One region of the Nonomuraea rosea genome, then DNA from elsewhere that is predicted to be linked to it. Evidence: riboswitches for the same ligand, from Rfam matches in the RefSeq annotation. Region 1 holds a riboswitch; each other region holds the start of a gene.

Region 1 (7,484 bases):
TTGTCCGGGACCGAGGCGACGCCCGCGACGGCATGGGCCTGCATCTCCGTTCGGCAGACCCCATCGTCTCGATCCGAGTTGCTGGCACTCTGCTGCACAGAGTGCCAACGAACTGTTTAGCACTCTACCCTGTCGAGTGCAAGCGACAGACCACCCGCCCCCGGTTCCCGCCCAGGTCACTCGGTGTCAGTACGGCGGGCCGCTCAGTGCGGCCCGCCGCGCTCGAGTCGACGAAAGGATGTGTGGCGGGCTCGTACGGACTGCGCTGCCGCGCGGTCCCGCCGGTGCGTACCAGTGATGTGAATCAGACCGCGCGGACAGACTCCGCCTGCGGCCCCTTCTGGCCTTGCGTGATCTCGAACTCGACCCGCTGGCCCTGTTCGAGAGATCGATACCCGTCCATCATGATCGCTGAGTAATGGACGAATACATCCTTACCACCGTCTACCGCGATGAAGCCGTAGCCCTTGTCCGCGTTGAACCATTTGACGGTGCCCTGCGCCACTTCCGACTCCTCTTACTGGGCTCTCAGACCTCGCCCATTCCTCCGCGAGACCCGTAATCGTATGACTTAACGGAAAAGTAGCCAGACGATCGCCCTCGACCATACCTGTGGCACGGGGTTTGGCAACAGAGTCAATCCGCAAACTACGTATTTCTCGCGACCTAGGTGGTTCAACGTTGAATTGGCCGGGAAAAGGAGAAGGCGCCCACTCGGGGCGCCTTCAAGATGTCGAGCTATCGCGGTCAGCCGCCGGCGACCGCCGGGATGATGGAGATCTCAGTGCCCTCAGGGGCGGGAGTGTCGAGTCCCTCCGCGAAACGGACGTCCTCTTCCCCAACGTAAACGTTGACAAAACGTCGAATCTTGCCCGATTCATCAAGAATTCTCGCGCCGATCCCCGGGTAGTCGGAGTCGAGCTTGGCAAGCACGTCACGAAGAGTCGCGCCGTCGCCACTCACTTCCGCGATACCCCCGGTGTAGGTGCGCAGAATGGTGGGAATCCGCACAGAAACGCTCATGGTTTAAGTCGCCTTTCCTGGTTGTCAGACAGTCGCGCGGAACGCGTCGAGAGAGGGCCGGATCACGGCGGTGGGCCTGGCGTCGTCGCTGATCGCGTCGAGCGTCTTGAGCCCGTCACCGGTGTTCAGCACCACGGTCTCGGCCTCCGGGTCGAGCTGACCGCTCTCGGTGAGCTTCTTCAGCACGCCCACGGTGACCCCGCCCGCCGTCTCGGCGAAGATGCCCTCGGTGGAGGCCAGGAGCTTGATCGCGGCCACGATCTCCGGGTCGGTGACGTCCTCCACACCCCCTCCGGTGCGGCGGGCGATGTCGAGCACGTACGGCCCGTCGGCGGGGTTGCCGATGGCCAGCGACTTGGCGATGGTGTTCGGCTTGACCGGCTGGACGACGTCGTGCCCCGCCTTGTACGCGGTGGACACGGGCGAGCACCCGGCCGCCTGCGCGCCGAAGATCTTGTAAGGCGTGTCCTCGACCAGGCCGAGCGTCACCAGCTCCTTGAAGCCCTTGTCGATCTTCGTGAGCTGGGAGCCGGAGGCGATGGGGATGATGATCTGCTCGGGCAGCCGCCAGCCGAGCTGTTCGGCGATCTCGTACGCGAGCGTCTTGGAGCCCTCGGCGTAATAGGGCCGCAGGTTGATGTTGGTGAATCCCCACTTGTCGCCCAGCGGGTCGCCGATGAGCTCGGAGCAGAACCTGTTGACGTCGTCGTAGGTGCCCTCGATGCCGATCAGCTTCCCGCCGAACACGCGGGCCATGGCGATCTTGGCCTGCTCCAGGTTCGCCGGGATGAACACGCACGCGTCGAGCCCCGCCCGCGCGGCGGCGGCCGTGACCGCGCCCGCGAGGTTGCCCGTGGAGGAGCAGGAAAGCGTGTGGAAACCGAAGTTGCGCGCCGCCTCGACGGCCATGGCGACCACCCGGTCCTTGAAGGAGTGGGTGGGGTTGCCGGAGTCGTCCTTCACGTACAGGGACTTGATGCCGAGCGCCCGGCCGAGGTTTCCGGCCTTGACCAATTTCGTCCAGCCCGGGTTCATATTGGGCTTACTGGCGACGTCGGCGGGGACGGGGAGCAGAGAGCGGTAGCGCCAGATGTTGGCGGGACCCGACTCGATCTGCGCCCGGGTCACCTCGCCAAAGGAATAGGCCGCCTCAAGCGGCCCGAAACACTCCTGGCAGGCGAAGCTGGGACCCAGGGGGTAACGCGTGCCGCACTCGCGGCAGGACAGAGCGACAGCAGGACCAAAGTCGAGCGACATGAAGCGAGGCCTTCCCTCATCTTCGCCCGCGGCCACCTTGACCGCGAACCGGAATTGGCACCTTGTCCCGGTCGGCCTCGCCAGGTCGCGAGTCACAAGCCGGGAGGGTTGCCGGGGCTTCGCAGGGCCGGTCCCTCCACCCCTCTGGATGAGCAATATTCAGTTGTCGAAAAGGACTCTACCCGCACAAGTGGCCGAAACGGCCACCCGTCTCAGCATGCAAGACGGACAGTCTCAGCGGTAGTCCTCACCAAGCACACCTTGCACATATTTGCGCGCTTGGTGGATGCGCGACTTAGCGGTGCCGAGAGGAATGCCGAGCTGGTCGGCCACCTCGTTGTAGTCGAGCTGGACGATGTCGCGCAGCACGAGCGCCTGCGCCAGGTCGGGCTTGTCGGCCTCCAGCGCCTCCATGGCGTCCAGCAGGTCGAGCCGCGAGCCGGCGATCACGCTGACCCGCCGCGCGTCGGGCTTCTGCATCGGCAGCTCGTCCGAGCTCTGCTCGGCCGCCCTGCGCTTGAGCGTCCTGTACGTGGTCCGCGCGCAGTTGGCCGTCACGATGTGGAGCCACGTGCTGAACCTGGCCCGTCCCTCGAACCGCCCGATGTTGCGCGCCACGGCCAGCAACGTGTCTTGAGAGGCTTCCTCCGCATCCTGGTGATAGGGCAGGATCCGGGCGCAGTGCCGCATCACATCGGGCTCGATCCGCGCCAGGAGCTCGCCAAGTGCGCGATGATCTCCGGCGGCGGCCGAGCGGGCGAGTTCCTCGGTTAGCTCATCAAGCGCCATAGCTGGGATCCTATGGTCGAAGGGAGCTCGAATGAACAGCGTCCTGGTGGCCTCCAACAGAGGACCGGTCTCCTTCACCGTCTCTGACGACGGCGAACTGACCATGAAACGCGGTGGTGGCGGCCTGGTGTCCGGGTTGTCGGGAGTGGCCAAAGGGGACGGCGTGCTGTGGGTCTGCGCGGCGCTGTCCGACGGTGACCGCAGCGCGGTGCGGCAGGCTCCCGGCGGCCGGATCGACCACGCCGGCTATGACACGGGCCCCTTGCGGATGCTCGACATCCCGCCCGCCGTCTTCCACCGCGCCTACAACGCGGTGGCCAACTCCACTTTGTGGTTCGTCAACCACCTGCTCTACGACATCCCCAACGCACCCAACTTCGGCACGAAGTTCCAGCGCGAGTGGGAGTCCTATCGCGACTACAACGGCGTGTTCGCGCTCGCGCTGGCCGAGGAGGCCGGCCACGAGGCCCGCGTGATGGTGCAGGACTACCACCTGACCCTGACCCCGGCGATGCTCCGCGCCGAGCGGCCGGATCTGCGCATCGCCCACTTCAGCCACACGCCGTGGGCGCCGCCCGAATACTTCTCCCTGCTGCCCGACGAGGTGGCCAGGGAAGTCCTGGAAGGCATCCTGGGCGCCGATCACGCCGGGTTCCTCACCGACAGGTGGGCCCAGGCGTTCATGGACTGCTGCGTGGCGCTCCTGGGCGCGGAGGCCGACCGGGTCGGCCGCAGCGTCACCCACGAGGGCAGGACGACCCGCATCGGCGTGCACAGCCTCGGCGTGGACGGCGCGGCGCTGTGGGAGCGGGCCTGCGAGCCCGACGTCGAGTCGCACATGACCGCGCTCAGGGAGCAGGTGGGCGACCGCCGGCTGATCGTCCGCATCGACCGCACCGAGCTGTCGAAGAACATCGTGCGCGGCCTGGTGGCCTACCGCGAGTTCCTGGCCGCGCACCCCGAGTGGCACGGGCGGGTGGTGCACCTGGCGTTCGCCTATCCGAGCAGGCACGACCTGCCCGAATACCGCGAATACACCGCGTCGGTGCAGCGCAGCGCCCAGGAGATCGAGGACGAATACGCCACCGAGGACTGGGATCCGCTCATACTCAACGTCAACGACGACTATCCGCGTTCGCTGGCCGCGTACCGGATGGCCGACGTGCTGCTGGTCAACCCCATCCGCGACGGGATGAACCTGGTCGCCAAAGAGGGTCCCGTCCTGTCGCCGCGCTGCGCGCTCGTGCTGTCGCGCGAGGCAGGGGCCGCCGCCGAGCTGGGGCCGTACGCGCTGATGGTCAACCCCTACGACGTCAGCGGCACGGCGGCGGCGCTGCACGAGGCGCTGATCATGCCCGAGGACGAGCGGCGGATGCGCCGCGACAAGCTGCACGCGGCGGCCACCGCGCTGCCGCCGCAGAAGTGGCTCGCGGCCCAGCTCGACGCACTGGCCTGAAAGGTCCTGCCTACCATCGGGAGCTCAAGGGTGACGACGGTCTCAGAGCCCGTCCGGCTGGTCAGAGACCGCCCGACGTGGCTCATCTACCTGCAGCTCGGCACGTTCGCCATCTTCCTGTACGGCCTCAGCGCCGCCCTGCCGCTCCTGCGCGCGGACCAGCGGACCTCGGCCACCGTGGCCGGGCTGCACGGCACCGCCATGGCCCTCTGCACGATCGCGGCCGGGCTGGCGCTGCCGCTGCTCACCAGGCGGTTCGGCAGGCGGGCGACGAGCTGGATCGGGATCGCGGGGATGAACGCCGGCGTCCTCCTGGTCCTGCCCACCGACTCCCTGGTCCTGACCCTGCTCGGGTACGGGCTGTCCGGCGGCTTCGGCTCCGTGATGCTCTACACCTCCATGGCCGCGCTCAGCGATCATCAGGGCGCGGCCGGGCCGGCGGCGCTCAGCGAGGCCAACGCCGTCGGCGTGGTCGTGGGCATGACGGTGACGTTCGGGCTCAGCGTGGTCGCCCAGACGGCGCTCGGCTGGCGGGCCGCGCTGCTGATCACCCCGATCGCCAGCGCGCTGCTCGCGGTGACGATGGGCCGTACCTGGACCAGGGCGTCCCCACGGGAGGCCGCGAGCCCGGTCGCGGCGATCGCGCACGCGCCCGGCTGGCGCTTCCACCTGGCGGGCGCCGTGCTGTTCTGCTGCGTGGCCCTGGAGTTCTCCTTCAACCTGTGGGCCGCCGAGCTGTTCGCCGACAGGACGGGGCTGAGCACGGCCACGGCCGCCACGGCGCTGACCGCGTTCATGGCGGGCATGGCCGCGGGCCGGTTCGCCGGGACGCAGCTCGCGTTACGCCTGCCGCCCGTGCCGCTGTTCGCGGGCGCGCTGGCGCTGACCATGGCCGGCTGGCTGCTCTTCTGGGCGAGCACCCAGCCGGTGCTGTCCTACGCCGGGCTGGTGGTCAGCGGGCTCGGCGTCTCCCTGCACTTCCCGCTCGCGCTCACCGCGCTGATCGACGGCGCGGGCGGCCGGGCCGACCGCGCGGCGGCGGCCTCGCCCATCTGGGCGGGCGCCGCCATGGCGGTCGGGCCGCTGGCGCTCGGGGCGCTCGCCGATGGCTTCGGCACCGGGACGGCCTTCCTGATGGTGCCGATGTTCATCGGCCTGGCCGTCGCCGGGGTGCTCAGTTCCAGTCGGCGTGCTTGAGCGCGTCGGCGAGCCCCGGGGTGTTCCACTGGTCGACGACGAGGATCTTCGTCGTCGGCAGATACCACTCACGCTGCACGTAGCGGGACTTCACCCCGCCGCCCGAGTAGGAGACGCAGGTGGCCTTCCACTCACGGTAGGCCGCCTTGTGCCCGGGGCCCACCTGGCGCAGGCCCTTGCTCCTGGCCGCGCCGACGACCTGGCCCCACTTGCGGTTGTGCGGGCAGAGCTGCACGTCCGTGGCCGGGTAGAAGGGCTCTTCTCCGTCGTACGGCCGGAAGAGCTCGTTGCCCTGCTTGATGGCCTTCGGCCCGAGCACCCAGAAGCTGTCGCACTCGGGAGTGCCGTACCCCTTCTCCGGCTTGGCGCACTTGCCGGTGACCACGCGGATCCAGTCGGAGCCGACACGGTAGACCTTCCACCGGATCGGCAGGTAGAGCGTCAGCCCGCCCCTGAGCTTGAGCGGCTGCGCGGGCGCCGCGCTCGTCAGGGTCGTGGCTCCGGCGGCGTTCGCGGGCAGGGGGGCGGCGAGGAGGGTGGCCGCGGCCAGGGCCGCGACGGCAAGGTATCGCTTGGACATGCGCCCGAACGTAGGGGCCGCGGCTTGCAGATCAGTCACGAACGGCTGAAAGCCGACGTCAGCTCGCCGAGCAGCGCGACGACGCCCTCGGGGCCGTCCACCACGATGTCGGCCCGCTCGGCCAGCGCCGTGACCTCGGCGGATCCGCTGCACACGGTCACCCCGGGCAGCCCCGACGCGCGGACGGCGTCGAACGCGGCCAGGTCGCCGAGATCGTCCCCGGCGAACATGACGGACCTCGCCGCCCGTTCGGCCAGGAACAGGCTGAGCGCGTGCCCCTTGTCCATGCCGGGCGGCCGGAGCTCCAGCACCAGGCGGCCGGGCTCGATCACCAGGCCGTGCTTCTCGGCCAGCTTGGCCAGCGGCTCGCGCAGCATGGCCAGGGCCCCTTCGGGGTCGGGGCTGCGCCGGGTGTGCACGGCCACGGCCCGGCCCTTGTCCTCGATCGACACTCCGACGAGGCCGAGCGAGTCGAGCAGCAGAGGCAGCTCGGCCTCCGCGCGCGGCACGCCGGGAGGGGGCGGCGGCGCGGAGATCCGGCCGTCCTCCCAGCGTTCGAAGCCGTAATGGCCGAGGATCACCAGCCCTGGCACGCCGGCCAGGTCGGGTCCGAGCTCCAGTACGGTGGCCACGGGCCTGCCGGTGACGATGGCCACCGCCAGGATGTGCGCGCCCAGCTCGGCGAGAACCGCCGGCGCCTTCGGATGGATCACGGCCGTGGCGGGATCGGGCACGATCGGCGACAGGGTTCCGTCGAAGTCGAGCCCGATCACGGCGCCTGCCGGATCGCTCAAGATCGCTTCCATTCCAGGGATGTTCCTCACGCGGCTGCCGTACCCAGCCGTTCAGGGACGCATGCCAAGCCTTCTGGCCGCGCGCTCACGCTGGCGCGTGGAGCGTAACCTGCGCAGTCGCTTGACCAGCATGGGGTCCTGTTCGAGCGCTTCCGGCTTGTCGATCAACTCGCCGAGCAACTGGTAATAGCGGGTGGCGGAGAACCCGAAGGCCTCCTTGATGGCCTGCTCCTTCGCACCCGCGTGGCGCCACCATTGGCGCTCGAAGGCGAGGAGCTCGATGTCGCGTTCTGAGAGTGGTCGGTGGGACGGCTCCTGGGCAGCATTGTCACCGCTGAGCGGTGCTCCCATGGTGTCCTCCTCGAAAGGGGCGAGCGACGATCACGTC
Region 2 (7,484 bases), on a different contig from region 1:
TGCCCCTCGTGCAGCGCCCCCATGGTCGGCACCAGGGCGACATCGCCACCACGGCGCGCCTTGACCAGGTCTTCCCGGCTCCTGGCGACGATCAACTCCATAACAGCCCTCCGAACGCGACGGTCAGGTCCATATATTGCCCCCCAGCGCGTCGAGCAGCCGCTCCGCCTCCTCAGGTTTGAGCAGCCCGGCCGCCATCGCCCGGTCGGCCGTGAGCCTGGCCAGCGCGATGTAGGCGTCGGCCGCCTCGGGCGCCGCCAGGATCAGCGCGTCCACGTGTTTTCGCACGGTGCCCGCGTCACCGCGGACGACCGGGCCGGTGAGACCGGCGATGCCGAGCCGCAGCACGTTGTCGAGCGCGGCGCCGAGCAGCGGGCCCAGCATCCGCCCAGGATGCTCCACGCCGATGCCCTCCAGCAGGTCGGACGACTCCGCGATGAGCGTGACCATGTGGTTGGCCGCCCCGGCCAGGGCCGCATGATAGAGCGCGCGGTCGGCGTCGGCGATCCAGACCGGCTCGCCGCCCATCTCGATCACCAGGGCCTCGGCGATGGGACGCAGCACGTCGGGCGCGGTCACCCCGTAGGAGATGCCGGTGAGCTTGTTGAGGTCGTCGTCCCTGCCGGTGAACGTCATCACCGGATGCAGCGCCAGCGGCAGCGCGCCGGCCTTGGCGGCCGGGTCGAGGACGGACAGCCCGTACGCCCCGCTGGTGTGCGCCAGCAGCTTGCCGTGGAGGTCGGCCCCCGTGGTCGCCAGCCCGTTGACCAGATCGGGCAGCGCGTCGTCCGGCACCGTCAGCAGGATGAGCTGAGCGGCGGCCACGACCTCGTCCGGCCGCGACGGCTGCACGCCGAGCCGGTCGGCGGCCCAGCGCTGCGAGTTGTCCGACACGCCGCTCGCGGCGACGACCCGATGCCCTGCCTGCGCCAGCGCGGCGCCGAGCGCGGAGCCGACCTTGCCGGACCCGAGCACGCCGACAGTCAGCCGTGCCGGGCGATCACCTGCGTCCATGACGTCACACCCCTGTCGACCTGATGGCACTGCCGACCAGCGTAACGGCCTCGCGGGGTTGCGCACGGCAGCCACTCCAGCGGCCCACCACAGGTAGCGAGGCGCGCACCTACGGTAGGCCAGGACCGGCAGCACAGCAGCGTGACCACTGTTTTGCCAGGCGTTGAGTTATGACAAAAACGACAAGGGCATTCAAAAGGTGCACCCCCTGTCGGAAGAGATGAGGAGAGGGGTCACCGCATGGCAGCGGGCGCCGAGTCCTTCGCCAGGACGCGACGCCCGCATGGGATGCGACCCCTTGGAGGTGCGCCGGCGGTCAACGCCGACTGACCAGCCGGGGTCCGGGCCCGGGCCGGCTCACGCCGGTCCGGGCTCTTTCCGTAGGTCAGTGGTGGCTGGGCGCGTAGGCCGCGGCGCCGCCCTTGCAGCCGGCGATGAGGACGCCGACGCCCACCGAGTTGCCACAGACGTTGATCGGGGCCGTGATCGGGATGTGCAGCTGGTTGCCGCCGAGAATGCTGCCGTTGCCGCTGGTGATGTCGGCGTGGGCCGGGACGGCCAGCGACATCATGGCGACAGCACCGGCCACGACCAGGGTCTTCTTCAGCATGAGGGGCTCCTCTCAGTTCAGCGGCCGGCAGGCCGCGGAGTGCTCGGGTCCTGAGTGACGAACTCCCTGCCAATTGGGGGTTGGCAGAACGCAGTCGCTCGATGACAATAAGTCAACGCTACCGCAAGTTAGCGACAAAGAGTAGTCATGTGATGACCGTGCGTGTCGAGTGGAAGTCATGAGATAGTCCTGGCATGTGGCTCACCTGGCGCGCCGCGACCGAACGAGCACTGTACGGCGATGAGGGTTTCTACCTCCGCGAACGCCCGTCAGGCCACTTCAGGACCTCGGTCAGCGCCTCCGCCGCGTTCGCGGACGCGGTCCTGGCGCTGCTCCTCGGCGTCGATGCCGAGCTCGGCGCCCCCGACGTGCTCGACCTGGTGGACATCGGCGCGGGCGAGGGCGTGCTCGTCACGCGGGTACTGTCCGCCGCCGAGCCCGCGCTGCGCAAGCGGCTGCGCGTCACGGCCGTCGATCTCTCCCCCAGGCCGGACGGCCTGCCCGCGGAGATCGAGTGGCGCAGGAGCCTGCCCACCGGCATCACGGGCCTGGCCATCGCCAACGAATGGCTCGACAACGTGCCGCTCGACATCGCCGAGCAGACCGCCGACGGGCCGCGGCTCGTCATGGTGGACGCGCACACCGGCGAGGAGCGGCTCGGCGGCCCGCTGCGGCCGGCCGACCGGGAGTGGCTCGACCGGTGGTGGCCGCTGTCCCGCGTGGGCGCGCGAGCGGAGATCGGCCGGCCCCGCGACGAGGCCTGGGCCTCGGTCCTGGCACGCCTCAACAAGGGCCGTGCGATTGCCGTGGATTATGCACACCCTGTGGATAACCGACCGCTCTGTGGCACGCTGACCGGTTACCGCGATGGCGCGGTCGTTGCCCCCATACCCGATGGGACCTGCGATATCACGGCTCATGTCGCACTTGACGCGTGCGCGGAGGCCGGGCGGCGGGCCGGTGCGATATCCACAGCCTTGTCCACACAGCGTGATGCGCTGAGGGAGTTGGGCATCACCGGCACCCGGCCTCCGGTCGAGCTGGCGAGGTCGGATCCGCGGGGATATGTCCGGGCGTTGTCGAGGGCGTCGGAGGAGGGCGAGCTGATCGATCCGTCCGGGTTCGGCGGCTTCGGCTGGCTCAGCCAGACCTGCTGAGGCTCGGCCGGCTCAGCCTGTGGCGTTGAGCTCAAGGGAGTGCAGGCCGCGGATGACGTAGCCGGGCTTCCATTCGGGCTCGCGCCGCAGCTCCAGCTTGGCCGCCCGGTCCAGCAACGCGCCGAACGACTCGATGAGCTCGATGCGGGCCAGCGGCGCGCCCAGGCAGAAGTGGATCCCGGCCCCGAAGGAGATGTGCGGGTTGTCGGCGCGGCCCACGTCGAGCCGGTCCGGGTCGTCGAACACGGTCTCGTCCCTGTTCGCCGAGCCGAACAGCAGCGCCACCTCCGTGCCGCGCGGGATCCGCACGCCGTGGACCTCGATGTCCTCCAGCACCCAGCGCTCGAACATCTGCAGCGGCGTGTCCCAGCGCATCAGCTCCTCGACGGCCGTGGGCAGCAGCGAGCGGTCCTCGCGCAGCCGGGCCAGCTCGGCCGGATTCCTGAACAGGGACCACCAGCCGTTGCCCGTCACGTTCACCGTGGCCTCGTGGCCGGCGTTGAGCAGCAGGACACACGTGCCGACCAGCTCGTCCTCGGTCAGCTCGTCGATCTGGGCGAGGGCGCTGACCAGGTCGTCGCCGGGGTTCGCGCGGCGGTCGCGGGCCAGGGACTTGAGGTAGCCGGCGAACTCCGACGCCGCCCGCACCGCGGTGTGCTGGGCCTCGGGGGCGGGGTTGAGCTCGTACATGCCGCAGATGTCGGCGGACCAGGGGCGCAGCAGGGGGCGGTCGGGCTCGGGGATCCCGAGCATCTCCGCGATCACCGTCACCGGGAGCGGCTCGGCGACGTCGGCGATCAGGTCGCCGCCGCCCCGCTCCACGTACGCGTCCACCAGGCCGCCGGCAATGGCCCGCACCCGGGGGCGCAGCGACTCGACCATGCGCGGCGTGAACGCCCTGGAGACCAGCCGGCGCAGCCTGGTGTGCACCGGCGGCTCCACGTCGAGCATGCCCGCCCTGATCACCCGCCAGAACGGCTCCTGGAACTCCGGCTCCGGCTCCCTGCCGAACTCCTCGTCCGTGGCCACGTGCAGATAGGACCGGCCCAGGCGGCGGTCCCTGAGCAGGGCGTTCACGTCGGCGTGCCGGGAGATCAGCCACTGGCCCGTCGGCTCGAAGTAGCTGACGGGCGCGTCGCGCCTCAGCTCCTCGTAGACCCGGTACGGGTGAGCCACGAAATCGGGATTCCAAGGATCAAAGCGCACTAGTCCATCTTAGGAGGGGAAGTGTCCCGCTCAGGGTCCCGCTCAGAGACCTGCTCAGGGACCTGCTCAGTGTCCTGTTTAGGGGCCGCCGCCGGCTGCTTGGTGTGCCTGCCGCGCATCCGGATGTTCAGCAGCTCCACGATGACCGAGAAGGCCATCGCGAAATAGATGTAGCCCTTGGGGATGTGCTGGTCGAGACCCTCGGCGACGAGCACCACGCCGATGAGCACGAGGAACGCCAGCGCCAGCATCTTGATGCTCGGATGCTGGTCCACGAACCGGCTGATGGGCCCGGAGGCGAACAACATCACCAGCACCGCCACCACGACGGCCGCGACCATCACGCCGAGTTCGTCGACCATGCCGACGGCGGTGATCACGGAGTCGAGCGAGAACACGACGTCGAGCACCATGATCTGCAGAATCACGGAGGTGAAGGAGGTCACGGCCTGCTGCTTGCCGTCCTTGTCCGCCGGCGCGTCCATGCTGTGGCCGATCTCGGTGACGCTCTTGGCCAGCAGGAACAGGCCGCCGAGCAGCAGGATCAGGTCACGTCCCGATATCTCGTGACTGAAGATCTCGAAGAGCGGCTCGGTGAGCCGCACCACCCACGACAGCCCCAGCAGCAGGAGTAACCGGCTGATCAGCGCGGCGCCCAGGCCCAGGACGCGCGCCCGGTCCCGCTGCTCCGGTGGCAGCTTGCCCGCCAGGATGGAGATGAAGATGATGTTGTCAATCCCCAGGACGATCTCCAGGGCGACAAGGGTGAAGAAGCCGATCCAGATATTCGGGTCGGTCACCCAGTCAAGCATCTGCGCACCTCCATGACGGGTTGGGCGGGGTTTCCCGGTAGCAACGAGTCAGTCGGCACATAAGTTCGCGGACTTGCTTCGGACATTGAGGCGGCAGTGTGATGAACAGGCTTCTTATTGGTATAGTCCTGGCGTAGGTCATGAGTGCCAGCGACAAGCCCCGGCTAGCTGGCCGGCAACCCTCGCGTCCGCGGCGGGGTGCCCCGGGTGAAGACCTGGTCCGTCACGAGGTGTGACGGGCAAGCGCGGGCTCTGTGGCTGCTCCCACGGGTCCGATGACCCGAGGAGATTTGCCGTGTCCACGCTGACGATCTTCAACTCCGTGCCCGCCGCCGAGGCCCCCGCGAACGCGCCCGCCGCGAGCGGCCGGTCGATTCCCGCCGTGCTCGGCGCCGACCTCGAAGTGCCGGTCAAGGGCGGCAGGCTGGTCGGCTACGCCAACCTCGACTACGCGGCCAGCGCCCCCTGTCTGGAGCCGGTCAGCGCCGCCGTCGCCGCCGCGCTCCCGGCCTACTCCAGCGTCCACCGCGGCGCGGGTTACGCCTCCCAGCTCACCACCGCCAGGTACGAGCAGGCACGCCACACGGTCAGAGCCTTCGTCGGAGCGCGTCCCGACGACGCCGTGATCTTCACCCGCAACACCACCGACGCCACGAACCTGCTGGCCGGCTGCCTGCCCGAGGGCACCACCACCGTGGTCTTCGACACCGAGCACCACGCCTCGCTCCTGCCCTGGCCCGCGTCCGTACGGCTGGCCGCGCCCGCCTTCCCCGGCGAGGCCGTGCGCGCCGCCGACGAGGCGCTGGCCGCGATCGACGGGCCGAAGCTGCTGGTCGTCACCGCCGCCTCGAACGTCACCGGCGAGCTGTGGCCCATCGCCGCCCTGGCCCACATCGCGCACCGGCATGGGGCCCGCATCCTGGTGGACGCCGCGCAGCTCGTACCGCATCGGCGGCTCAACCTGACCGCGCTCGGCCTGGACTACGTGGCCTTCTCCGGGCACAAGCTGTATGCCCCGTTCGGGGCCGGCGTGCTGGTCGGCCGCCGCGACTGGCTGGCCGAGGGCGAGCCGTACCTCAAGGGCGGCGGCGCGGTGCGGTCGGTGGGTGAGACCGCCGAGTGGCACGACGACCCCGAGCCGCGGCACGAGGCGGGCACCCCGAACGTGCTGGGCGCCATCGCGCTGGCCGCCGCCTGCGACGCGCTCAGCGCCACCGGCTGGACCGAGCTCGTCCGCGAGGAGGAGCGGCTGATCGCCCGCCTGCGGTCGGGGCTGGCCTCGGTCGAGGGCGTGCGGGAGCTGTCGCTGTGGGGGGACGATCACCCGCGCGTGGGCATCGTGTCGTTCACCGTGGCCGGCTACTCGGCCCGCGAGGTGGCCGAGGTGCTGTCCAGCGAGTACGGCATCGGCGTCCGTGACGGGAAGTTCTGCGCCCACCCGTTCCTGCGGCACCTGCTGGGCGCCCAGGACGCCGACGGCGGATGCGACGACGACACCACCTCCGCGATCCGGGCCTCGATCGGCATCGGGACCACGCAGGAGCACGTGGACCGGCTGGTCGAAGCCCTCCGGGACCTGGTCTCCCGCTGAGCACGCGAAACAGGCCGCCGGCCCGGCCGGGTCAGCGGTTCGGCGGTTTGCGGTGCTCGGGCGGCTCGTCGGCGACCAGGGCGTCGATGTCCCGCATGTCCTCGTCGTTGAGCCTGCCCGCCTTGGGATCCGACGGCTGCCTCGGCACCTCGGGCCGCTCGGCCGGCTCGGTGGACGCCGCGGGTGTCGTCGGCCCCCCGGTCGTGCGCACGTTCGAGGGCTCGACCCGGCCGGCCGCCGAGCTCGGAGCGTAGGGCGCGAGATCGTCCTCGGCCGCACGGCGTTCGGAGCGCCTGCGGAACATCGAGTGGAAGATGCCGTCCAACCCGATCCGTCCCCCGCCCAGGGCCAGGAACAACAGGCTGAGCGCACCCAGCGCGCCGGGCAGCTCCCAGCCGTTGCTTGAGGTCAGCACCCCGTTGCCACCGTGCACGAACGCGATCGCACCGAGCATGTTGAGCAGCAGCAGCAAGGCGACGGGCCGCACCAGCAGTCCGAGGATGAGGAAGATGCCGCCGACGGTCTCGACGATGCTGGAGAACCCGGCTGCCAGCTCCGGCATCGGGATCCCCATGTCCCTGAACTGCTGCGTCGTGGCTCCGAGGCCACCCTGCCACTTCTGCCAGCCGTGCGTCACGAAGATCACGCCTGTCACGATCCGCGCGATCAGAGCCGCGATGTCAAACACAACTCTCTTCATGGTGATTTCTCCCCCCGTTCCCGATATTCCTCCCCATGTCCGACTTCGGGATGCGTTTCCACACCATTTCTTGACCATCCCCCGCGCTGGATCAACACCAGTGAGGGTGGCAGCATGGCCGTATGACGGAACGCGTGGTCGGGATCGGAGCCGGCGCGAAAGAGCTGGCCACCGAGGACATGATCCTCAACATCGGCCCGCAGCACCCGTCGACCCACGGGGTCCTGCGGCTCCGGCTCACGCTCGACGGCGAGCGCATCGCCACCGCCGAGCCGATCGTCGGCTACATGCACCGGGGCGCGGAGAAGCTGTTCGAGGTGCGTGACTATCGCCAGATCATCATGCTGGCCAACAGGCACGACTGGCTGTCGGGGTTCGCGAACGAGCTCGGCGT
Region 3 (7,484 bases), on a different contig from region 1:
TCTCGTCCACCCACGTGTACACGGCGCCTGACGGCTCGGCGTACATCTTCTACGCGACCGCGTCCGGCACCTGTGTGACGGCGCCTCCTCCGCCACCGCCCCCGTCGTACACGGTGCCGCGTTCGGAGACCCGCCAGGGCGGTGGGGCCACCGCCAGCGCGGCCATCCAGAACGGCGCCCAGGCCGCCCGCTCAGCGGTGCTCGCCGCCGGCGTCGCTTGTACGAACTGGCAGACGGCGTCCACGTTCGTGTGGGCCGCGTCCGGCGGTGTCTGGCACATCTACGACGTCACGGTCTCAGCCACCTGTACGAACTGAGCCCGCGCCCTCGCACCACCCCGGCTCCGGCCCCCTGGAGCCGGGCCCGAGGGCTGGGGTGGGCCGTCAGCCTCGGCGGTCCGAGGCGGACAAGTCCAGCTCTGCGGCTCGGCGGAGGTCCTTGGGGCGGCCGATGGCGCGACGCATCCGGATCAGGTCCGTTCGGGAGACGTAGTGAACTTCCAGGCCGCCCGGGTCGACGGCGACGATCGCGCGGTCAAGGAACTCCCGGACATCAAGGGTTCCCCAGGGAAGCGCCGGGGTGCAGCAGTCACCGCCGGCTCCAGGTGAGGCGAACTGCACCTTGGGGCGGAGCAAGGAACCCGGCCGAGTTGCCAAGGGATTGCCCGTTTCGTCGGAAAGCTGGGCGTTGACGGAGGTGAAGGCGGCCGCAAGAGCCGGGGCGTGGGCCGGGTCGCCGTCCCAGAGGACGTCCAGATCACCGGTCAGCTCGGCGGATCCATGCATGATGCCGGCGACCTGCCCGATCGCCACGACCCGAACACCGTAGTGGTGGAAGGCTTCGAGCAGCGGAAACGGGTCGAATCCGAGGGCACCGTCCGTGCCGATCGTGCCGACGTCGTCATCGGCGTCCTCGTGCCCCCGGCCGGTGACCGCCCGGTTCCGGGCCAGCTCACGTGTGCGCCGTGCGGCGGTGCGGAGTCGTTCCAGCGGTTCGTCGATCATCCGATTCATGCAACACCGGCCGCACTCCTGGCGCACTCGAATTTTCGAGACAGCCATCCATGCCCGGCGTGGTGGCATGACGACTGGTGCAGATACTGTCAGCGCGTCTGGATGCCCTCTGATCGCTGCCCCTCGGATCTCACCCATGCGCCGCGAGGAGCTTCGACTTCCTTGTCTTCTTGACGAACGGCTCGGCGTAGAGCACAGGCGGCGGCCATCAGTGCGAAGCCGAGCCAGATGGACGGCAACTCCAGGTCACCTGAGGGCAGCTTCTCGAAGACGGCAATGGAGAAAACCTCACTGCTTGTCACCCTGCCGAGAGCGTTCGCGAGTACGTTCACCGCCCCACCGGCGACCAGTAACCCGAGAACGGCCTGAGTGAACCGTCGTCCCCGCCACTTGCTCGTCAGTGCCACGAGCAGCGCAGGAAAAGCGAATATCAGAAGCGTGGACTCGATAACCGCCATCCAAAACAACAGCATGTTTCCGCTGAACACCATTGAGGCAACGACGCCAACCCCGAAACCGGCGTCTGAGCTCGCGATCTCGCAGTAGCCAGGCATTGTCCTGGCCCAGCCGCATGGGGAATACATCGTCGGCAGCAAAGCGAACATGCCGGCAATCAATCGCCATAAGCCTGGTTGCATATCTCACCCCTCAAAAGTTTCGATCACAACGGTTAAGGAGTATGCCACGGTAACGGATCCGTGTTAAGTAGGTGATTCAGCGGGTCTCTTTTCGTTTGCGATCCTTCGATCGCTTTCCGCGGCAGAAGGCCGCGGCCCACTGCGGGCCTCGTGCCCTAGGTTGTCGGCGTGGCTCCGTTCGAGAAAGCGGGTTTCCCTGTGTTCAGTGAGGTCGCCAAGCGTTATGACGAGCTGGTTAGCCAGAGGACGTGGGAAAACATGGCGTGCACGGTGACGCTCCCCGATCACGGCGTGCTGACGGTCGAGGACGCAGTGCGCCGACTCGGGCTGGATGCCGCCATGCTGCGCACTGCGAGAGAGGTCGAGCCGGAGGACCTCGAACTCCAGCAAGTCGGCGCGGGCGTCGTCACATGGTCGAACAACCCTTATCTCGATGGCAAGGAGGTGACGGATCGGATCGGCGGTGCGGGATTCCGGCACTGGTCTCTAAGTGGCGACATCGAGGGCAACACCACCCTGTATGCCTCCTATGGAGAGAGCAAGGGACAGCTCCAATTTCCCGAACCTTATTGGTTGCCCTTCGTTCCCTGGACCGAGCAGATCGGGCCGTTGGCGCCCTACGCGGAGAGATTCGCTGCCGTCTACGACACCTGGTCGGGCGAACCCGAGACCTGGTCCGACAACCCCGAGGTCTCGGCGCTGGGCACGTGTCTTGCGGTGATCGAGCTGGAGAGCGGCGTTCGCCTGGACAAGGAGATAAGCAGGGGCCCGAGAACATACGTGCCGATGCCCAGATGACCGCCCATCAGTGCTGCCTGGACGTACCTGACCATCGACCTGGGCTGATCCCCGGCCGCGTCCGCAGGAGGGAGAATCGTCTTCATTGAGATGAGTTGGAGGGTGGGCGATGTTGCGGACCTGGGTGACCGATCGGTTCGGGCTGGAGCTGCCGTTGGTCGGTGCGCCGATGGCAGGGGTGAGTGACGGGCGGCTGGCCGCGGCCGTGTCCGCAGCGGGCGGGCTGGGCATGTTCGGCGTGCCCGCCACCGCGGCCCCCTCGTGGATCGCCGAGCAGGCCGCCGTCGCCGCCGGTGGCGGGCGTCCGTACGGCATCGGGTTGATGGCCTGGGCGCTCGACGACGATCCCGGCCAGCTTGACGCGGTGCTCGACGCCCGGCCCAGCCTGGTGTCGGTGAGTTACGGGCCCTTCGATCGCTACGTCGAGCCGTTGCGGGAGGCCGGGATCGTCGTGGCGACGCAGGCGGGCACCACGGACGAGGCGCGCGCCGCCGAACGGGCCGGGGTGGACGTGGTGGTCGCGCGCGGTGGCGAGGGTGGCGGGCACGGTCGCGCCGAGGTGGCCACGTTGCCGCTGCTGCAGAGCGTGCTGGACGCGGTGCGCATCCCCGTGCTGGCGGCCGGCGGCATCGCCGGCGCTCGCGGCCTGGCCGCCGTCCTCGCCGCGGGCGCGGAGGGCGCCTGGGTGGGTACGGCCTTCCTCGGCTGCGCCGAGACGACCCTCTCCGATACGGCCAGGGAGCGCGTCATGGGGGCGAGCGAGACCGGTACGGCCTATGGCCGGGTTTTCGACGTCGCCCAGCGGCTGGCCTGGCCTGCGGAGTTCGGTGGGCGCGCCCTGCGCAACGCGTTCTTCGACCGGTGGGCGGGGCGGGAGGAGGCGCTGGCGGTGGATGAGGGGGCGCCCGCTGAGCTGGCGGCCGCCCGTCGCACGGACGACTTCGGCACCGCCTACATCTATGCCGGTCAGGCTGTGGGCATGGTGCGGGAGCGGCGTACGGCCGCCGACGTGGTCGCGGCTTTCGCCGCCGCGGAAGAGTTGCTCGGCCGGTTCACGCCCTGACGCCGCCGTTTCGGCCGGTTCACGTCCTGACATCGCCGTTTCGGCCGGTTCACGTCCTGACATCGCCGTTTCGGCCGGTTCACGTCCTGACGCCGCCGTTCAGGGCCCGGAGGGTTGGCGCTTAGGGGCCCCGGGCGGTGCTCAAGGGAGCGGGTGGTTCTGGTGGGCGGGTGCTGCGGGGTTGCATTATCGATATATTTGGTAGGTAATTGGGATATTGGCTGTCTCGCTCGAGAGGACGACCATGTCCCTGCCGGATTTCTTGATCGTCGGCGTGCCCAAGTCAGGCACGACAGCGCTCCACGCCGCCCTGCAGTTACACCCGGACCTGTTCATGTCACCGGTCAAGGAGCCCAAGCACTTCCTCACCGACGGCCCGCCGCCCACCACAGGCGGCCCGGGCGACGCCGAGACCTACCGCGAGCACATCTGGCGGCGCCCGGACTACGAGGCCCTGTTCGCCGCCGCCCCGGCCGGTGCCCTGACGGGCGAGGCCACCCCGTTCTACCTGTACGACCTCGACGCGCAGCGGCGTATCCGGGCCGCCGTCCCGGACGCCAGGCTGATCGTGATCCTGCGCGACCCCGTCGAGCGCGCCCACTCCAACTGGACGCACCTGTGGTCGGCCGGGCTCGAACCCCTGGACGACGTCGTACGCGCCTGCGCGGAGGAGCCACACCGGATCGCCGCCGGATGGGCGCACTTCTGGCACTATGTCGGGCTCGGCCGCTATGGGGAGCAGTTAGCCCACCTGTTCACGCTGTTCCCCCGCGAACAGGTGCTGATCTTCCGTTACCGGGACCTCGTCGACCGGCCCGCCGAGACGCTCGACCGGATCTGCGGCTTCCTCGGCGTACGGCAGGGCCTGCTCACCGACCTGCCGAAGGAGAACGTCACGGCGCACCCCGAGGCGAACCCCCGGCACCGGATGCTCTCGTCGGTACGCCGGCGGCTGCCCGCCCCGCTGGCCCGGCCCATCGAGAACCTGCTCCAGCACCGGGGCAGGTCCCGCCGGCCGCTGACCTGGGAGCAGCGGCGGCGGCTCCTGCCGTACTTCACCGAAGACATCCTGCTCCTGCAGGAGGTCACCGGCGAGGACTTCAGCGACTGGCTGGGGCCGCGGACGCGCTCGGGCGGCCTGGTCGGCAGCCGGCCACCCGGCCGGCACCAGTCCAGGAACGGCCGCCCGGCCGCACCCCGATGACGTAACACACCGTGCGTCAGCGGAGCTCGGTGCGCAGGTCGTGGGCCCCGTCCGCACGGGTGTACTCGTAGTAGAGCCGGGTCCGGCCGCCCGGCAGGTCCACGAGGTCGAGGTAGCGCAGCCCGCCGCCCCCGTGAGGAGAGGAGGCCGCAGGGGCGTCGCCGCACGGGGTCAGCGACGCGGGATCCGTGCCCACCGCGATCCCCGTGCGCTCCTCGTAGTTCTCCGCCGCGCTCGCCCGCCCGTCGTAGAAGGCCGCCACCCGGTCCCCGTCGAAGCGCACCGCCGAGATCCGCACGCCCCTGGCGTCCCACAGGCCGGGCCGGCCGCTGAGCGCCGTGCCGTGCCAGGTCCACTCCAGCCCGTCTGCGCTGGTGGCGTAGTCGGTCACCATGCGGTCCGCCTCCTCGGGGTCGGCCAGCGGGTGGCAGGAGGCCCACAGGTGCCACACCCCGCCCCGCCGTACGATCACCGGGTCCTTCACGCCGGTCTTCGGGTCACCGGGCAGTACGGTCCTGCGCGAGCGCGGGTCGAAGCCCGCCGGGCCGGCGGCCTCCAGCACCTCCACCCGCCAGTGCTTGGTCCCCTGCGTGGCGCAGCTCAGGTAGAGCCGCCACCGGCCCTCGGGCGTGCGCACCAGCGTGGGCCGTTCCAGCGACTCCGTGTCCATCTCCGCGCGAGTGATCGTCACCAGCGGCTCGAACCGCTCGCCGTCCGACGATCCGGCCACCACGACCGCGTAGCCGCGGCCATGACCCACCGGGCGGCGCAGGCGGTAGGCCAGGTAGATCTGCCCGTCCGCGGCGACCGCGCTGGGCGCGCCCGACCAGTGCCCCTCTCCCCCGGCCTCAGGCTCTATCGCGACGACCGCGCGATCGGGCGTGGGGAGCAGGGCCGCGAGCTCGCGGGCGTCCTCATTGATCGACATGGGCTCGAGACTAGGCCACGGTACGGAGCTCGGCACGGCGCTCACTCTCCCTTTACGTGCGGCACAGCAATCCATGTATTCCCTATGAATTTTACGGCAAATACCTGCCCGGCGTGGGGCGACGCGGCGCATGGACGGGCGGAGGATTAGGCGATGCGGCGCTTGGGGTAGGCAACAGGATGCTGACCACCAAGCTTGACCTAATGTATAGAGAGAGTGTCGAATAGTAACAAACCACCCAAGGTGATTTGGCATAAAACCGACTGGTATAGTGGCTTTTGTCAAGAGTCCAGTGCCAAGCCCCGGCTTGCTGGACGGCAACCCTCCTACCGTGGCGGGGTGCCCCGGGTGATGACATGGTCGTCGAGCTGAACGGTGCTCCTGGCGGCAAGCGCGGTTCTCGAGCCGTGCCCTGCCCTCCGCGCCCTTGGCCGGCTGCTCGGACGGAAAGGTAATGATGAAGGGCGGAGTCACTCGCCTGGCGGGAGCGGGCGTGGCGGTCGTACTGGCGCTGGCTGCCTGCGGCGGCGTGGACACGGGCGGCGGCACATCGGGTGGGGAGAAGCAGGAAGAGCTCACGGTGACCGCGTTCGCGGGCGCGTGGGGAGAGCTGTTCAAGAAATCGTTCGTCGAGCCGTTCGAACGCGACACCGGCGCGAAGGTGAACCTCGTCTACGGCGCGAACGCCGAATGGCTCACCAAGCTGCGCGCGGCCGGGGGCAAGAACCCGCCGTTCGACGTCCTGGCCTTCACCCCGGACGCGTCGCTGCCCGCCGCCTCCGCGGGTCTGCTCCAGCCGCTCCAGACCGACCGGCTGACGCACTGGAAGGACCTGGACCTGACGCTCGGCTCGAAGTCGGCCTACGGCGGCAAGCAGTACGGCGTACCGCTGACCACCGGCTCGACCGGCCTCATGTACCGCAACGACAAGATCAAGACCGCCCCGGCGGACTGGTCGGACATCTTCGACAAGAAGTACTGCGGCCACGTCGCCCTCCCCCCGCTCACCTACAACCCGGGCCTGGAGTTCTTCTCGGCCCTGGTCACCTCGCAGGGCGGCAAGCTGTCCGACCCGGCGGCGGTGGACAAGGCGTTCGCCACGCTGGAGACGCTGAAGGGCTGCGTGTCGGCCTTCCCCGCCAACGCGGGCGCCGCCGCCACCGTCATCGAGAACGGCGACGCCTGGATCATGCCCTTCTGGGACGGCCGCGCGTTCGCCCTGGCCCAGGCGGGCTCCCCGATCAGCTTCACCTACCCCAAGTCGGGCGCCGTGGGCGCGCTGACCTCGTACTTCATCGCCAGCGGCACTCAGCACAGCGAGCTGGCCATGAAGTTCCTCGACTACCTCACGGCGGCGGAGAACCAGAAGCCGTTCGCCGAGGGCACCTGGTACGCGGCGGGGAACAACACGATCAAGTACAACGACAACTTCGAGCAGTGGGTCGAGCACGGGCCCGAGGTCTACAAGAAGTTCGTCTGGGTCGACTACACGGTCGCCACCCCCAAGCTCAACGAATGGCAGCAGCGGTGGAATCAGATCTTCGGCTGATCGAGTTGCCCGAGGAGGGCGCCGGGCACGTCGAGATCGAGGGGCTGGCCGCCGGCTACGAAGGCGCCCGCGTGCTCGACCTGGACCGGCTGTCCATCCGCAAGGGCGAGTTCCTGTCCATTCTCGGGCCCAGCGGCTGCGGCAAGACGACGCTGCTCAACTGCATCGCCGGCTTCGTGCGGCCCACCGCCGGGCGGATCGTGATCGACGGCTCCGACGTGACGGACCGGCCGCCGTACCGGCGCGGGCTCGGGATGGTGTTCCAGAACTACGCGCTCTTCCCGCACATGA

Evidence for each region. Region 1 has a riboswitch for S-adenosylmethionine ahead of thrC (threonine synthase). Riboswitches for the same ligand answer to the same signal wherever they lie in the genome.
Region 2: another riboswitch for S-adenosylmethionine. It lies ahead of ABEA43_RS12320 (aminotransferase class V-fold PLP-dependent enzyme); the one in region 1 lies ahead of thrC (threonine synthase).
Region 3: another riboswitch for S-adenosylmethionine. It lies ahead of ABEA43_RS27220 (ABC transporter substrate-binding protein); the one in region 1 lies ahead of thrC (threonine synthase).

Annotation. Positions count from the first base shown of each region.
Region 1 covers NZ_BAABDQ010000077.1:190-7,673, forward strand. Annotated here, with positions in the region: gene ABEA43_RS65895 (cold-shock protein) at 305-505, opposite strand; gene ABEA43_RS65900 (MoaD/ThiS family protein) at 748-1,023, opposite strand; gene thrC (threonine synthase) at 1,048-2,280, opposite strand; SAM riboswitch class I at 2,294-2,435, opposite strand; gene ABEA43_RS65910 (RNA polymerase sigma factor) at 2,515-3,069, opposite strand; gene ABEA43_RS65915 (alpha,alpha-trehalose-phosphate synthase (UDP-forming)) at 3,101-4,525, shown strand; gene ABEA43_RS65920 (MFS transporter) at 4,556-5,722, shown strand; gene ABEA43_RS65925 (hypothetical protein) at 5,700-6,302, opposite strand; gene otsB (trehalose-phosphatase) at 6,338-7,108, opposite strand; gene ABEA43_RS65935 (DUF3263 domain-containing protein) at 7,148-7,447, opposite strand.
Region 2 covers NZ_BAABDQ010000004.1:283,476-290,959, reverse strand. Annotated here, with positions in the region: gene panC (pantoate--beta-alanine ligase) at 1-101, opposite strand, end outside; gene ABEA43_RS12345 (Rossmann-like and DUF2520 domain-containing protein) at 124-1,014, opposite strand; gene ABEA43_RS12340 (chaplin family protein) at 1,400-1,624, opposite strand; gene ABEA43_RS12335 (SAM-dependent methyltransferase) at 1,819-2,781, shown strand; gene ABEA43_RS12330 (cytochrome P450) at 2,794-3,987, opposite strand; gene ABEA43_RS12325 (TerC family protein) at 3,987-4,799, opposite strand; SAM riboswitch class IV at 4,936-5,051, shown strand; gene ABEA43_RS12320 (aminotransferase class V-fold PLP-dependent enzyme) at 5,095-6,390, shown strand; gene ABEA43_RS12315 (DoxX family protein) at 6,422-7,090, opposite strand; gene ABEA43_RS12310 (NADH-quinone oxidoreductase subunit D) at 7,213-7,484, shown strand, end outside.
Region 3 covers NZ_BAABDQ010000012.1:176,874-184,357, reverse strand. Annotated here, with positions in the region: gene ABEA43_RS27255 (hypothetical protein) at 1-317, shown strand, start outside; gene ABEA43_RS27250 (hypothetical protein) at 384-1,004, opposite strand; gene ABEA43_RS27245 (hypothetical protein) at 1,103-1,618, opposite strand; gene ABEA43_RS27240 (hypothetical protein) at 1,820-2,449, shown strand; gene ABEA43_RS27235 (NAD(P)H-dependent flavin oxidoreductase) at 2,559-3,512, shown strand; gene ABEA43_RS27230 (sulfotransferase family protein) at 3,757-4,716, shown strand; gene ABEA43_RS27225 (hypothetical protein) at 4,733-5,644, opposite strand; SAM riboswitch class IV at 5,924-6,044, shown strand; gene ABEA43_RS27220 (ABC transporter substrate-binding protein) at 6,138-7,193, shown strand; gene ABEA43_RS27215 (ABC transporter ATP-binding protein) at 7,172-7,484, shown strand, end outside.